DNA from 2 places in the Rhizobium sp. N621 genome. Region 1 is predicted to be linked to the other one. Evidence: riboswitches for the same ligand, from Rfam matches in the RefSeq annotation. Region 1 holds a riboswitch; the other holds the start of a gene.

Evidence for each region. Region 1 has a riboswitch for thiamine pyrophosphate ahead of thiM (hydroxyethylthiazole kinase). Riboswitches for the same ligand answer to the same signal wherever they lie in the genome.
Region 2: linked by a shared signal. The riboswitch ahead of AMK00_RS19855 (ABC transporter permease) and the one ahead of thiM (hydroxyethylthiazole kinase) in region 1 are both predicted to bind thiamine pyrophosphate.

What each region holds. Positions count from the first base shown of each region.
Region 1 is NZ_CP013498.1:376,520-384,443, forward strand. Features, by position in the region: gene thiD (bifunctional hydroxymethylpyrimidine kinase/phosphomethylpyrimidine kinase) at 29-862, opposite strand; gene thiE (thiamine phosphate synthase) at 859-1,494, opposite strand; gene thiM (hydroxyethylthiazole kinase) at 1,491-2,294, opposite strand; TPP riboswitch at 2,336-2,432, opposite strand; gene AMK00_RS26445 (DUF1349 domain-containing protein) at 2,528-3,112, opposite strand; gene AMK00_RS26450 (ABC transporter substrate-binding protein) at 3,343-4,869, shown strand; gene AMK00_RS26455 (ABC transporter permease) at 4,953-5,894, shown strand; gene AMK00_RS26460 (ABC transporter permease) at 5,894-6,763, shown strand; gene AMK00_RS26465 (RidA family protein) at 6,813-7,325, shown strand; gene AMK00_RS26470 (aminotransferase class V-fold PLP-dependent enzyme) at 7,461-7,924, shown strand, end outside.
Region 2 is NZ_CP013495.1:4,133,281-4,141,204, reverse strand. Features, by position in the region: partial or broken gene AMK00_RS19870 (acyltransferase family protein) at 1-496, opposite strand, end outside; gene AMK00_RS19865 (ABC transporter substrate-binding protein) at 586-1,596, opposite strand; gene AMK00_RS19860 (ABC transporter ATP-binding protein) at 1,661-2,473, opposite strand; gene AMK00_RS19855 (ABC transporter permease) at 2,470-3,276, opposite strand; TPP riboswitch at 3,437-3,550, opposite strand; gene soxR (redox-sensitive transcriptional activator SoxR) at 3,884-4,354, shown strand; gene AMK00_RS19845 (SDR family NAD(P)-dependent oxidoreductase) at 4,478-5,248, shown strand; gene AMK00_RS19840 (ArsR/SmtB family transcription factor) at 5,352-5,693, shown strand; gene AMK00_RS19835 (LysR family transcriptional regulator) at 5,771-6,664, shown strand; gene AMK00_RS19830 (formate dehydrogenase subunit gamma) at 6,800-7,279, shown strand; gene AMK00_RS19825 (formate dehydrogenase beta subunit) at 7,276-7,924, shown strand, end outside.

The sequences.
Region 1 (7,924 bases):
GATGGAGACTGTTCGTCGATTTCAGTACTTATGCGCCGTCTTTCCAGAGCGCATGAAAGTGCTGCACCGGGCCATGGCCTGAGCCGACGGTGAGGCGTCCGGCCGCCGCGACCGCGCCGGCAAGATAATCCTTGGCGATGGCGACTGCCTGCCGCGCCGAAGCGCCCTTGGCAAGCTCGGCCGCCAGCGCGCTGGAGAGTGTGCAGCCGGTGCCGTGGGTGTTCTTCGTCGGCACCCGCTGGGCTTCGAACCAATGCAGCCCGTCGGCGGCGGCGAGCACGTCGGGGCTGTCGTCGCTGTCGAGATGACCGCCTTTGACCAGCACGGCGGCCGGGCCGAGGGCGCGCAGCCGTTCGGCCTGCGCTGCCATCTCTACCCGGTTCGTCGCGACCGGCTGGTGCAGCAGCGCGGCGGCCTCCGGCAGGTTCGGGGTCAGCATCGTGGCGAGCGGCAGCAGCCGCAGCGTCAGCACGTCGACCGCTTCGGGCGCGAGCAGGGCGGCACCGCCTTTGGCGATCATCACCGGATCGAGGACGACGGGAATGCTGCGTCCTTTGGCGGTTGCTGCGGCCAGAGCTGCGGAAAGGGCGGCGGCGACGGCTTCGGCGATGCCGGCATTGGCAATCATGCCGATCTTCACGGCATCGACGCGCACATCGGCAAAGACGGCATCGATCTGGTCGGCAACGAATTGCGGCGGCACCAGATGCACGCCGGTGACCCCTTGCGTGTTCTGCGCCGTCAGCGCGGTCAGCACCGCCATGCCATAGACGCCGCGGGCCGAAAAGGCCTTGAGGTCGGCCTGGATGCCGGCGCCGCCGGACGGATCGGAGCCGGCGATGGAGAGGACGTTGCGGATCATGCCGGGACCTTTCGAATTTCTGCGGCGATGCGGCGGGTGGCCGCCGCCGGATCCGGCGTGCCGCACACGGCGGAGACGACGGCAAGCCCCTTGGCGCCGGCGGCAAAGACTTCGGCCACATGCTCCGCTTTCAACCCGCCGATGGCGACCGACGGCACCGGCGAGACCTGCACCAGCCTGGCAAGACCGTCAAGGCCGATCGGCTGCTTGTGGTCGGCCTTGGTCGGCGTCGCAAACACCGGGCCGACGCCGGTATAATCGACGAGATCGCGATCGACGGCAGCCGCGAGCGCCTCGGTCTCGACCGAGAGGCCGAGGATCATGTCGGGGCCGATCATCCCCCGAGCCGTGCGCGCATCCATGTCCTCCTGGCCGATATGCAGGCCATCGGCGCCGATGGCGATCGCCGCCTCGACGTCGTCGTTGACGATGAGGTGGGCGCCGGTGCCGCCGAGCGCCTGTTTCAAGGCGCGGCCGGTCTCGATCATGCGTGCTGTCCCCGCCTGTTTGTCGCGCAGCTGCACCATCGTCGCGCCGCCGGCAACGGCAAGCCGGGCGGTCTCGACCATGCCGATCCGGGCGCAGAGATCCGGATCGAGGACGAGATAGAGCGAAAGGTCGAAAGCCTTCATGCGATCGATACCCTGGCTCTCGCATCCAGCGCTTCGCCGTCGAGCGCGGCCAGCGCATCGAGGAAGCGCCAAGCGAACGAGCCGGGGCCGGCCGCGCCGAGCGCGGCATCTTCGCCGGCGACGGCAAAGGTTGCGAGCGCTGCGACCGTCGTGCCGAACAGATCCTCCGGCGCGGTGGCGGCGAAAGCGCCGACCAGGCAGGTGAGCGAGCAGCCGAGTGCGGTGACCTGCGGCATCAGCACCGATCCGCCCTTGATGCGCACCGCCCTCGCGCCATCGGTCACGAAATCGACGGCGCCGGTGACGGCGACGATTGCCTGCTGCCGCTCCGCGAGCCGACGGGCCGAATCCTCCGCCTGCTCGACCGGATCGCGGCTGTCGACGCCCTGACCGCGGCTCTCCCCGCCAGCAAGCGCGATGATCTCGGAGGCATTGCCGCGGATGATCGTGGGCTTGAGCGCCAGCAGATCGGCAACCGCCTGGCGGCGAAAGGCCGTCGCATAATGCGCCACCGGATCGAGCACCCAAGGTTTGCCGGATGAGGCAGCCGCCTTGGCCGCCGCCCGCATGCCGTCGAGCCATTGCGTCGACAGCGTGCCGATATTGACAGTCAGCGCGCTCGCGATGCCGGCGAATTCGCCAGCTTCCTCAGCCGCATGCACCATGGCCGGCGAAGCGCCGGATGCCAGCAGGACATTGGCCGCGATGTTCATGGCGACGTAATTGGTGATGCAGTGGACGAGCGGCGGCTTTTCGCGCATCGCCTCCAGCATGGCTCCCGAGGTGGTCTTGCTCTGCATGGCGCCCCTTTCAGGCGGGGCAGGCGCGGGGCGGCGTCTACGGCGATCCCCGAGCGACTCCCTCCGCCGGCATTATCCGGTTCAGGTTCGAAGGGTTCTTCTCAGCCCGTCTGTCGACGAACGCCCCTGTCTCTCATCGCGCTCTTTTTCGCAGAGAAGCACGCGGCTGTCATCCCGAAAATGACGTTTCGCCTGCCTTCCGACAAAGCTGGTTGAAGGGATCACAGCGTTCCTCAACTTAAATCATGCAGATCCGTCGTAATCGCTGCCCCGATCGAAAACTCCGAAAACTGCACTGTCAATCCGCTGCGTTCCGGCGTGCAGGCGGTCGGCCCGACCTCGTATCTGTCGGCAATCGGGAGGGGCGCTAACCGCAGCAGCGGCCAGCGGCTGCCGTCGCTGGAGGCCTGAATGCGTAGCGCGCCGGCTGCGACGGTAACGCGGATGTGGAAATCCTCAAGTTCCTTGAAGGGCTGCGAAACGGACCAGTCGGACTTGCCGTCGGTGACGACGGTACTGAGGAAGGCTTCGCCGTCGGTGAATTCGACGCCCGTCTTGACCCAGCGTTTTTCGTCGAGGCGCACCATCAAGCCGGCCTGGTCGTAGAGGGTGCGGAACTCGCCTTGCACGCGGATCTGGGCGGTGAAGCTATCGGCGGTGGGGAAGGCGAGGAAGTGGCCGCTGTCGCGGGTGAAGCCGTAATAGGTCTCCCGCCAGAAATCGGTCTTCTCGCCTGTCGTCAGCGTCAGACCGGTTGCGTCGGCGTGCCAGCTTGTCGGTTCGTTCAGCCATTTTCCGTTGTTGAAATCGATGTCCATTCCATCCTCGCTTTATTGAAGCCGCGGGCGCAGCCGATTCTTAGCGCCCCCATAATGCGCGAGCTTCGCGAAGGCGGCCAGCCGCACCCGCGGTTCGGCGGTGTTGGCCGTCGCGACCCTCGTCTCACGACATAATCCGTGGGCTTCCGCTTGACACGATTACTTCATCTCTTATTCTGTTACAAAAAGATGAATTACATAATTGTGGAACTTAACTCGGGAGCCCTCACATGAAAACGCTTGTCGCATTCCTGCTCGGCACTGCGCTCGTCGCCCTGCCTTCGACCCTGCTTGCTGCGGAAAAGGGCGGCGTCATCAATGTCGCGACGATCGGCGAGCCGCCGACGCTCGATCCGATGTCGTCGACGGCCGATCTCGTCGGCATCGTCACCCAGCATATTTTCGAAACGCTCTACACCTTCGACAAGAGCTGGAACGTCACGCCGCTTCTGGCCGAAAGCCTGCCCGAGATTAGCGCCGACGGCAAAACCTATACGATCAAGCTCCGGACCGGCATCAAGTTCCACGACAATAGCGATATGACCTCGGATGATGTCGTCGCCTCGCTGAACCGCTGGATGAAGATCGCCTCGCGCGGCAAGCAGGTGGCCGGATTCATCGACAAGATCGCTGCCGCCGATCCCGCGACCGTGACCATCACGCTGAAGCAACCCTATGCGCCGCTGACCTCGCTGCTCGCCTTCAACAATTCGGCGGCGATCATCATCCCGTCGGAAAAGCAGGACGAACCGATGAAGGAGTTCATCGGCACCGGCCCCTATATGCTGAAGGAGCGCAAGGCCGATCAATATATCCAGCTCGTCCGCTTCGACGGATACAAGTCGCGCGAAGGCGACAGCAATGGTTATGGCGGCGCCCGCCATCAATATCTCGACGAAATCCGCTTCGTGCCGGTGCCGGATCCGAACACCCGCGTCGAGGCCGCCGTTTCCGGCCAGTATGATTATGTCGATTCGATCCCGGTCGAATCCTACGACAAGCTGAAGGGCTCGACGGCCTCGCAGCCGGTCATGCTGAAGCCCTTCGGCTATCCTGTTTTCGTCTTCAACACGAAGGAAGGTGTCGCCGGGAATGTCGAGGTTCGCAAGGCGATCCGCCAGGCGCTCAGCATGGAAGACATGCTGGCCGCCGCTTTCGGCAGCAAGGATTTTTATGCACTCGACGGCGCCATCTACCCCAAGAGCTTTGCCTGGTCGACGGATGCCGGCGTCGAGGGCGCCTATAATGTCGCCGATCCGGAAGGGGCGGCGGCTGCCGCCAAGAAAGCGGGTTACAATGGCGAGCCGATCCGCATCCTGACCAGCCGCCAATACGAGTTCCATTACAAGATGGCGCAGGTCGCCGCCGAATATCTGAAGCTTGCCGGCTTCACCGTCGATATGCAGGTGGTGGACTGGGCGACGCTGACGCAGCGCCGCACCGATCCGAAACTCTGGGATATCTACATCACCCACAGCCCCTTCCTGCCGGAGCCGGCGCTGATCGGCTCGCTCTCGACCAGCTCGCCCGGCTGGTGGGATACGCCGGCCCGCAAGGCCGCCGTCGATGCCTTCACCTCCGAAGTCGATCCGAAGAAGCGTGTGGCACTCTGGGCCGATGTCCAGAAGGCCGTCTATGCCGATGCGCCCTTCATGAAGATCGGCGATTTCAACGCCGTCTCGGCGAAATCGGTCAAGCTCGAGGGCGTCGATCCGGCTCCGTGGCCGTATTTCTGGAATGCCTCGATCAAGAAGTAACCATCACCGCCGGCGCCGGCCCTTTGCGGCCGGTGCCGGTCTTCCTTTCTGCCGTATCCGCAAAGGCTTGAAGGCCAGCATTCATGATCCGCTACATCCTCCAGCGCCTGTTCGGCATGATCGTCGTGATGTTTCTCGTCGTGACGATCGTCTTCGTCATCGTGCGCGTGACGCCGGGAGATCCGGCCGCCGTCATGCTCGGGCCGGATGCGACGCCGCAGGATATTGCCGATCTCAGAACCAAGCTCGGCCTCGATCAGTCGCTCGGCCTGCAATATGTCTATTATATCGGCCAGCTGCTGCGGGGCGATCTCGGCCAGTCGATCTTCCTCAACATGCCTGTGACGTCAGCGCTCATCGACCGCGCCGAGCCGACCTTCTTCCTGACGCTGTTTTCGCTTGCCATCGCCAGCGTCATCGCGCTGCCGATCGGCATCTACGCCGCCTATCGGCGCGGCTCCTTCGTCGACCAGGCGGCAACGACGCTCGCCATGTTCGCCGCCAGCATTCCGAGCTTCTGGCTCGGTCTCATCCTGATGCAGTTCTTCGCCGTCAGGCTCAATCTCTTCCCGGTTTCGGGCTATGGCGGCCCCGGCTCGAGTTTTCTCGAGCGTATGTATCACCTGACGCTGCCGGCCTTTGCGCTCGGCATCGTCTCCTCGGCGCTGATCCTGCGTTTCACCCGCGCCTCGATGCTCGACGTGCTCGGCGATGATTACATCCGCACGGCCCGCGCCAAGGGGCTGATCGAGCGCAAGGTGATCCTCAAACACGCGCTGAAGAATGCGCTGATTCCGATCCTGACGGTCCTCGGCCTGACGGCGGCGGTGCTGATATCGGGCGCCGTCGTCACCGAGACCGTCTTCGGCCTGCCGGGTGTCGGCAATCTCGTCGTCTCGGCGGTGCTGCGCCGCGACTATCCCGTCATCCAGGGGGCGCTGCTCGTCATCAACGCCCTCTACGTGCTGATCAATTTTGCGATCGACATGCTCTATCTGCTGGTCGATCCGAGGGTGCGCTACTGATGGCCGATATCGCAATCAAGCCCGCCGAGAGCGAGGGCAGCAAATTCCTCCGCCGCCTGCTGAAGCGCAAGACGGTGGCCTTCGGCCTGCTGATCCTCACGGTCTTCGTGCTGCTGGCGGTCTTCGCGCCTGTGGTCGCGCCCTATTCGCCGTCGAAGCTTTCGATCGTCAACCGGCTGAAGCCGCCGAGCGGCACGTTCTTCTTCGGCACCGACGAGTTCGGCCGCGACGTCTTCTCGCGCACGATTTTCGCCGGCCGCCTGTCGCTGCTGGTCGGTGCCGCGGTCGTCGCCCTGTCGGCCGCTATCGGCGTCACGCTTGGCCTGCTCGCCGGCTTCTTCCAGAAGCTCGATACGCCGATCGCCCGGCTGATCGATGCGATGATGGCCTTTCCCGATATTCTGCTGGCGATCGCCCTCGTCGCCGCTCTCGGCCCGTCGCTGACGACCGTCATCATCGCGCTGTCGATCGTCTATGCGCCGCGTCTTGCCCGTATCGTCCGCGCCTCGACTCTTGTCATTCGCGAGCTGCCCTATGTCGAGGCGGCGAGGGCGCTCGGTATTTCCACTTTCCACATCATGACGCGGCACGTGCTGCGCAATCTGCTGTCGCCGATCCTGGTGCAGGCCACCTTCCTCTTTGCCAGTGCGATGCTTGCCGAAGCCGGCCTCTCCTTCCTCGGCCTCGGCGTCAGCCCGGAAATCCCGACCTGGGGCACGATGATCGCCGCCGGCCGGCAATATATCGGCCAGGCCGACTGGATGACGCTGTTTCCCGGCGTGGCGATCGTGCTGTCGGTGCTGTCGCTGCAGATGGTCGGCGACGGCCTGAGGGACATGCTCGACCCGAGACTTCGCAAGGACCTTTAATCCGTCGACCAGCGGCCGGCCAATCCAAATCCGCCAATCGAAAATTCGCATGACAGGAGTTCGCGTGAATCAGTTTCCAACCGCCGCCGGCAAGGTCGAGAATTCGCCTTACCAACGGTTAGCCGCCCTCGGCATTACGCTGCCGCCGCCACCGCCGCCGATCGCCAACTTCGTCACCCATGTGGTGGAAGGCAACATGCTCTATCTTTCCGGCCAGGGGCCGCGCGAGTCCGATGGCTTCCTGCATGCCGGCAAGGTCGGCGGCGGCGTCAATGTCGGGGATGCCTACCGGCACGCGCGGCTGACCGGCATCAACCTGCTTGCCGTCATGCATGATGCGCTCGGCGATCTCTCCCGCGTCAAGCGAGTGGTCAAGCTGCTCGGCATGGTCAATGCCGTGCCTGAGTTCGAGGATCATCCGAGCGTCATCAACGGCTGCTCGGATCTGTTGATCGCGGTCTTCGGCGCGGCTGGCGAACATGCCCGCTCGGCTGTCGGCTTCGGCTCACTGCCCGGCAACATCACCGTCGAGATCGAGGCAATCGTCGCCTTGCATGGCTGACGAGATGTTTTCATCTTTGGAGTGGTCTTCGGATGAGCTTTTTCTATTTTAACCCGCGGCCATTCTCCGGCGGCTCGACACTGCCGGATGATCGCACCATGTTCTGCCCTTCGCCCCAGACTTCCGGAGATCTTCATGCCCAATGATATCAGACCTTCGCTCGGCCTTCGCCCCGTCATCAACGTGTCCGGCACGATGACCAGCCTCGGCGCATCGATCGTCGTGCCGGAGGCGATCGAGGCGATGGCATCGATCCTGCCGCACTTCGTTGAGATCAACGACCTGCAGCGCAAGGCGAGCAGCGTCATCGCCCGGCTGACCGGTGGCGAGGCGGGCTTCGTCACCGCCTCCTGCTCGGCCGGCATTTCGCTCGCCGTCGCCGGAGCAATCACCGGCGATAACCTGCTTGCGATCGAGAAACTGCCGGATGCCGTGTCCGAGAAGAACGAAGTGCTGGTGCAGATGGGCCATGTCGTGAGCTACGGTGCGCCCGTCGACCAGGCGATCAGACTTGCCGGCGGCAAGGTCGTGCTTGTGGGACAGGCGACTTCGACTCATCGCTTCCATATGGAAAACGCCATCACCGACAAGACCGCGGC
Region 2 (7,924 bases), on a different replicon from region 1:
GGAAAAAGCCGACCGGCAGGAGCACATAGCTGGTCACCTCGAAGGGAATGGACCAGAGCGGCCCATCGGCTTCGACGGGAAAAAACGTGCGCCAATGCCACTGGCTCATGAACAGTAGTCCCGAGACGTAGCGGACGACGAGTTCCGGCGTCGGCGGCAGGGCAAGCAGCGTCAGGCTGAGGACGAAGCTGACGCTGGCGGCGAACCAGAAGCCCGGAGCGATGCGTGCCAACCTGCGGATGGCGTAGTGCCCAAGGTTCGGCATGGCGCCGCCGGCGTCGAGAGCGTGCCAGAAGGGGCGGGCAAGCAGAAAGCCGCTAAGCACGAAAAAGATGGCGACGCCGAAATTGCCGAAGCGGAGGACGTTTGCCGTCGCCGCCATTTCATCCGGAACTCTGCGCATATCCAGCCGGAGCGCGAGATGATGAGCGAGCACCAACAAGCAGGCCATCGCGCGCAGAAAGTCTGCTCCGACGAGTCTGTCCTGTGCTCGCATGTCGTTCCCCGCCCTGCCCGATTCGGCTTAAACCGCCCCAGGCTCAAAGCATTGCCGCGGAAAGCCGCTTCGGCAAGGCCCGGGCCGGATCAGCCGAGGAACTCGTTGGTGTAATAGGTGGAAAAGTCCGGCTTCTCTTTGAGCGCGACGCCATTCGCATCCACCAGGATCTCGTTCTCGATCAGGAAGCCGCCGATGGCATCGGCCTTTGCCGGGTCAAGCGTGCCGATCACGCCGGCCTCGGATCTCAGGAAATGGCCTTCGATCAACGCTTTCTGAGATGCTTTTACCAGTTCCGCGTTCATCAGCGCGCCGTTACTTCCTGATATCAGCAGGTCGCAGGCTTCGTCGGGATGGTCGATGGAGTAGACATAGCCTTGACGTGTGGCCTGGATGAAGGCGCGCGCGTGTTCTCGACTGGCCGAGAGATAGGCGTCGCTGGAAACGATGACCGTCGTCTGCTCGTCGGGAATGCCGTAATCGGAATAATGGAAGCGGCTGATCTTCCGATTCTCCAGCTCGGCGGCGATGCCCTCCCAGGTGTAGATCTCCAGCGTGAAGTCAATCGAGCCATTGTCCAGTGCCTCATAGGCGGAGGTGCCGAGGGTGACGGTCTTGACGTCGCCTTTGCCGCCGTCATTGCGGATCATTGCCGAGACCAGCGCGCTCTCCCAGGTGCCGCCGAAGCCGCCATAGGTCTTGCCGTCGAGATCTCTAGGGCTCTTGATGTCGTCGCGTCCGCCCTTGAAGATCAGGCGCGCGGTTTCCGTCTGGACGACGCCATAGACCATCTTCACGTCACCGCCGCCAGCCCGCTGCGTGAGGGCCTCGATCTCGCTGCTGATGCCGAAATCGGCGACCCCGTTTGATACCAGCGTGCCGGCGCTGGTGTCGGTAAAGGGTAGAATTTCGACATCGAGGCCGGCGGCCGCATAGAAGCCCTTCGCCTTGGCGACATAGATGCCGATATGGTTGGTGTTGGGCGTCCAGTCCAGCGCGATGCGAACCTTTGCGGGCGCCGGTTGGGCGAAGGCGGTGCGGCCGGCGAGGCTTGTCGCGATGGCGGCGAGGATCGTCTGGCGACGGGTGAGAAGCGGCATGGTGACCTCCTCAGGTCTTGAGAGCATGATGCCGAAAAGTGCGGTTTTCGGACGACATCAGGCTCTAACTCTTAAAATTGGAACAGGAGCCAGATTTCAGGCCGGTCGGCCTAAAATCATCCTGTTCCAGCGGATGAAGCAGGGTTTGCAGGATTTCAGTCTCGATTGCCTGAGCTGCGGGTGAACCGAGATCGGCGATGCTTCTCGGGCGGGGCAGGGGGACACGGAATTCGCGGATGACGCGGGCCGGGCGAGCAGACAGCACGTAGATCCGATCGGAGAGGAAAACGGCCTCGCGGACATCGTGCGTGATTAGCAGCGCCGTCCAGCGATGTTCGGTCCACATGCCTTGCAGCCACTCCTGGATCTGTGTGCGGGTCAGCGCATCGAGCGCGCCGAAGGGCTCGTCGAGCAGCAGCATGTCCTGCTTCTGGATGACGGTGCGCAGCAGTGCCGCACGCTGGCGCATGCCGCCGGAAAGAGAAGAGGGGTAGTGATGCTCGAAGCCGGCAAGGCCGAACCGCTCGAAGAGGGGCGCGACAGCGGCGCGGGCCGCCCGACGAGTCATGCCTTTCACTTCAAGGCCGAGCGCGGCATTATCGATGATTCGGCGCCACGGCATCAGCGCATCGCGTTGCGGCATGAAGGCAAAGGAATGCGGCGTCTGTTCCAGCGCTGCACCGTTGAAAAGCATGGCGCCGGAATCAGGCCGCAGCGCCTGTGTCAGCAGTCTCAGCACAGTCGATTTTCCGGAGCCGGATGGGCCGACGATCGAGACGAACTCGCCGTTTGCGACGGTGAGTGAAATGTCGCTCAGAACCTTCATGCCGTCGAAGGATTTCGAGATGTTGCGCAGCTCAAGCATCTGACCGGTCATCTGCGCCGCTCCTGGGATGGCTGCCAGGGCATGACGAAACGCTGGATAACCAGCGTCAGCGCGAAGAGGCAGAGCGTCAAGAGAGCGCTGACGATCACGGCGGCGAGCACGAGATCGGGACGGAAATTGTTCTTGGCGTTGAGGATATAGATGCCGAGGCCGCTTGCAGCGCCGGCATATTCGGCAAAGATCGCGCCGACGACGGCATAGGTGATCGAGATCCTGAGACCCGCGAAGAAAAAGGGCAAAGAGGAGGGAAGGCGCGCCAGGCGGAAAATGCGCCAGCGGCTCGCCTTCATCGAGTTCAGCAATTCGGCAATATCGCGGTCGGTCGCCTCGTAACCCTGAAGCAGGGCAACGAGCAGCGGGAAAAAGGTGACGAGGGCCACCAGCAATATCTTCGGCAAAAGGCCGAAACCGAACCAGAGAACGACGAGGGGTGCGATCGCCACCAGCGGCAAAGTTTGACTGGCAATGAAGATCGGCAGCAGTGCCCGGCGCATGAAGGGCATGAAATCCATCAGGATCGAAGAGGCGAAGGCGAAGGCGAGCGACAGAGCGAAACCGCCGACTGTGGCGCCGAGCGTCGGCCAGGTGTTTGACATCAGCCCCTCTCGGTTCAGCCAACCCTGGACAAGGATACGCGAAGGCGCCGGCAGAATGGACGGTTTGATGCCGGAAAGATCGACATAGAGTTCCCATGCCGCCAGAAAGGCAAAGCCGGCGAGCAAGGCGGGCATTGCCCGGTACACGGCGAGACAGAGCGTCGCAAGACGCGAATCCGATGGGCGTGGCGATGTCATCGGCGTTCGATTTCAGGCTTTCGTCGGGCCGTTCGCGCAAACCTGTCGAGGGCATCGGTCTCGATGCGCAGCCTGCCGCAATTCGGGGCGATTGCCTTGACGGCATCGATAGGGGTGCCGGCGGAATGGCCGGACGTCGGGTAGAGTGACACTTGCGCGCCGGAATGCATTTGGACCTCGCTCCGCTGGCATTACCCAGATCAGCTTAGAAGGGTCCGGAAGCTTGCGCCTCGCATCTCAGCCCCGGCGACACGGAGCTCCCCTGTTATTTCGGCGAAAACTATCATCGGGGTTTTCTTGCCGCAACCGCAAAATTGCAAAGCAGTTCGGCCGGTCGGGAAGGGATTGCCGATGAAAAAACACCCGGACGAGGTCCTGTCCGGGTGTTTTCCGAGGTTCCGTACCTGCCGGGAACGGAACCCGAGCGCTCGCCTCTCGGGGGCTATATCGGCTGGAGCGATCGATACGGGGGCGGACGAGCGCCGATGCCCTCGTTCCAGCTTTTATCGACCGGATGATCTCACTGCCGCTCCTTCCTGCGCCTCGCGCTTTACGGGCGGGGGAGCAGGGGTTATAAAACCTCAACTAATATTGAGGTCAATAGGCGATGAATAGGATTTCTGCAACGCCGCTCGGCAGGCTTCTGACGGTCGGTGAAGTGGCGCAACGCAGCGGTCTTGCCGTCTCGGCGCTGCATTTCTATGAGGTCAAGGGGCTGATCTCGAGTATCCGCACGCGCGGCAACCAGCGGCGCTACGGACGCGATGTGCTTCGCCGGCTCGGCATCATCAAGGTGGCGCAACGTGTCGGCATTCCGCTTTCGGAAATCCAGACGGCATTTGCCTCCCTGCCGCAGGGACGCACGCCGACGGTTGCCGACTGGCAGACGCTGTCGGCGCGCTGGAAGGATGAGCTCGACACGCGAATCAGACAGCTGAGCCTGCTGCGAGACCGTCTGACCGGCTGCATCGGCTGCGGCTGCCTGTCGATCGAAAGCTGTCCGTTGCGCAATCCCTTCGATCGGCTCGGCGAGGAAGGGCCGGGCCCGCGGCTGCTGGAGAGCGAAAACGAAGTGTGAGCTTTCGGGGAAGAGCGCTAGCCTCTCGCGGAAAGATGATGCCGCCTTTCTTTCGGCCGGCGCGCTCATATGTTAAGGGCGAATGGCGCAACAGGCGGCTTTGTCCGCGAGGAGGACGGCTTCGTGTTCCATCCGAGACTATTCGAGAATCGCAATGTCATCGTGACCGGCGCCGGGCGGGGCATCGGCCTCGAAGTGGCCCGGCAGTTCCTGGACTGCGGCGCGAAGGTGATCGTCCATACCGGACGCAAACCGGGGCGCGAGCTGCCGGATTTTCTGCTGACGGCTGAATCCGAAAGACGGGCGCTGCTGCTGCACGCCGATTTCACCGCCGCTGGCGGCGCTGCGCAATTTGCCGAAAATGCGCTTGCCTTTTTCGACAAGGTGCATGTGCTCGTCAATAACGCCGGCACCATGCTCGGCCGTTTTCCGGCTGCCACACTGACCGACGCAGATTATGAGGCGATCGTGCGTTTGAACCAGACGTCGGTGGTGGCGCTGACGCGTGCGCTGCTGCCGGCATTAAAGGCGGCGGAAGGCGCTGCCATCGTCAACACCGTTTCAATTTCCGCGCTGACCGGCGGCAGTCCCGGTTCTTCGATCTATTCCGCTTCGAAAGCTTTCGTTTCCACCTATTCCAAGGCGCTTGCCCGCGAGCTCGCGCCGGATAGCATCCGCGTCAATTGTGTCTCGCCCGGAACGATCGAGACGGATTTCCATGAGCGCTATTCCTCCCGCGAAAAGCTGGAGCAGACGAGAAAGTCTATTCCCTTGCAGCGGCTGGGCACGGCGGAGGACTGCGCTCCGGCCTATCTGTTCCTGGCGGCACCCTCCCTCTCCGGATACATTACCGGTCAGGTCATCGAGATCAATGGCGGCCAGCTTATCTGCTGATTTAGTTAGACCTTTTTTGACATTTCATCACTTTTGGCAAATTCGCGTGTGCGAATATGCTATTGTGCTGATCTGCCTTTTCGCTTCCCTTCCGAGATGTCGAATGCCATTGCCCAAGCCCGAGCCGGGAATGTCCGGTCAGGAACTGCACAAACTCGCTGGAAACGCTCGTGAGGCGAGCGATCTGCTGAAGGCGCTGGCGCACCAGACCCGACTTCTGATTCTTTGCATACTCGCGAGTGAGGAGCGGACGGTCGGTGAAATCGAAAACATCCTCGGCATTCAGCAGGCAATGGTCTCGCAGCAGCTCGCACGTTTAAGGCTTGAAGGCCTCGTCAATACGCGCCGTCAGGGTAGGCTGGTCTATTACCGTATCGGCAATACAAGCGTGCTTGCCTTCCTTGAATCGTTGTTCGATCTTTTTCCGGCTGCTGAAAACGATTAGTACCGCCCTTGCGGAACACGGTTGCTGCGTCGAAGATAGGCTGATCCGGATGATTTCGCGCCGGATCGGGAGACCGGATGATCGACAAGCTGGAATTTTTCATCGCCCTTGCCAACGAAAAGCATTTCGGCCGCGCCGCGGAGGAGTGCGGGATTTCCCAGCCAACACTTTCGGCCGCCATCCGGCAGCTTGAAGACCAGCTTGGCGTCATGCTGGTGCAGCGCGGCTCGCGGTTTCAGGGGCTGACGCCGGAGGGGCAGCGGGTGCTTGAATGGGCGCGGCGCATCGTCGGCGATGCTCGCACCATGCGGGAAGAGATGCGCGCCGCCCGCCGCGGTCTTTCCGGCCACATCCGCCTCGCTGCCATTCCGACCGCGCTCGCCATGCTTTCGCGCATCACCACGCCCTTTCAGGAACGACATCCGGGAGTGACCTTCTCGATCGTCTCGCGGAACTCGCTGCAGGTGCTGAGCATGCTCGAAAATCTCGAGATCGATGCCGGTATCACCTATCTTGAAAATGAGCCGCTCGGACGTGTCACCAGTGTTCCCCTCTACGCCGAGCGCTATCACCTGATCACGGCTGCGGGCAGCCCGCTGTCCGATCGCGACAACGTGACCTGGAAGGAGGTCGGCGATCTTCGGCTTTGTCTATTGACCGCCGACATGCAGAACCGACGCATCATCAACCGGCACCTGACGGAAGCGGGCGCGACCGTACATCCAACTCTCGAATCCAACTCGATGATCGTGCTGTTCTCGCATGTCAGAACTGGGCGCTGGGCAAGCATCATGCCGCGCAACGTCGCGAAATCATTTGGATTCCCAATAGAAATCCGCATGATTCCGATCGTTGAACCGGAGGCCCACCATCTGGTCGGCCTCGTCGCGCCCTATCGCGAACCCTTCACGCCGCTCGTTTCGGCCTTGCTGCATGAAGCGCGCGTGCTCGTGCGGGATGAAGAGCTCTGATAGAGAAAACCTATCAATCCACGAGATAGCTTTATTGATCGTCGCCGGCTTCCCTGAGATGCTGCATGAGGGGATGGCCTCATGCCGGTGGAGAGCGCCATTCCGCAACGAGCAAGCGGCTGGGAGGGCTGCCTTATGACCATTCATATCGCCGAAGGCGATATCGCAGCGCGCACGCGTTCCATTGTCGCCGACCTTCGCTCCCTTGAAGGGCCGCTGCTTCCCATTCTTCATCAAGTTCAGCAGGAATTCGGCTATGTGCCGCAGCAAGCCCTGCCCGTGATCGCGGAGGAACTGAACCTTTCGCGCGCCGAGGTGCATGGCGTGATGACCTTTTATCACGATTATCGCGACCACCCCGCCGGGCGGCATGTGCTGAAGCTCTGTCGCGCCGAGGCCTGTCAGTCGATGGGTGGTGACGCGCTGGCTGAGCGCATCAAGGCGCTGCTCGGCATCGATTTTCACCAGACGACGCTCGACGGCAGCGTGACGCTGGAGGCAGTCTACTGCCTCGGGCTCTGCGCCTGCGCGCCGTCGGCAATGCTCGACGGCGAGGTGTATGGCCGGCTCGACGATCAGATGGCGGCGGAACTCGTTGCGGAGGCGCGCCGATGACAGTCATGATATATGTTCCGCGCGATGCCGCTGCGCTGGCGCTCGGGGCCGAAAAGGTGGCAAAGGCGATTGCCCAGGAGATCGTCGCCCGCGGCCTCGATGCCGAGATCGTGCGCAACGGCTCGCGCGGAATGTTCTGGCTGGAGCCGCTGGTCGAGGTCGAGCTTGCGGGCAAGCGCATCGGCTACGGACCGGTGAAGGCAAAGGATGTGTCCGGTCTTTTCGACGCCGGGATCGCCAACGGCGGCGATCATCCCCTCTGTCTCGGGGAGGTTGAAGACCTCCCGTTCTTGAAGGAACAGACCCGCTTGACCTTCGCCCGCTGCGGCGTCATCGATCCGCTCTCGCTTTCGGATTACGAGGCGCATGGCGGCCTTGCCGGCCTTCGCCGCGCCGTGGCGATGGCGCCCGCTGAAATCGTCAAGGAAGTCACCGATTCCGGCCTGCGCGGTCGCGGCGGTGCCGGCTTTCCCACGGGCATCAAGTGGAAGACCGTTCTCGATGCTAGCGGCGAACGCAAATATATCGTCTGCAACGCCGATGAGGGCGACAGCGGCACCTTTGCTGACCGGATGATCATGGAGGGCGATCCCTTCGTGCTGATCGAAGGCATGGCAATATCAGGACTTGCGACCGGCGCCACGA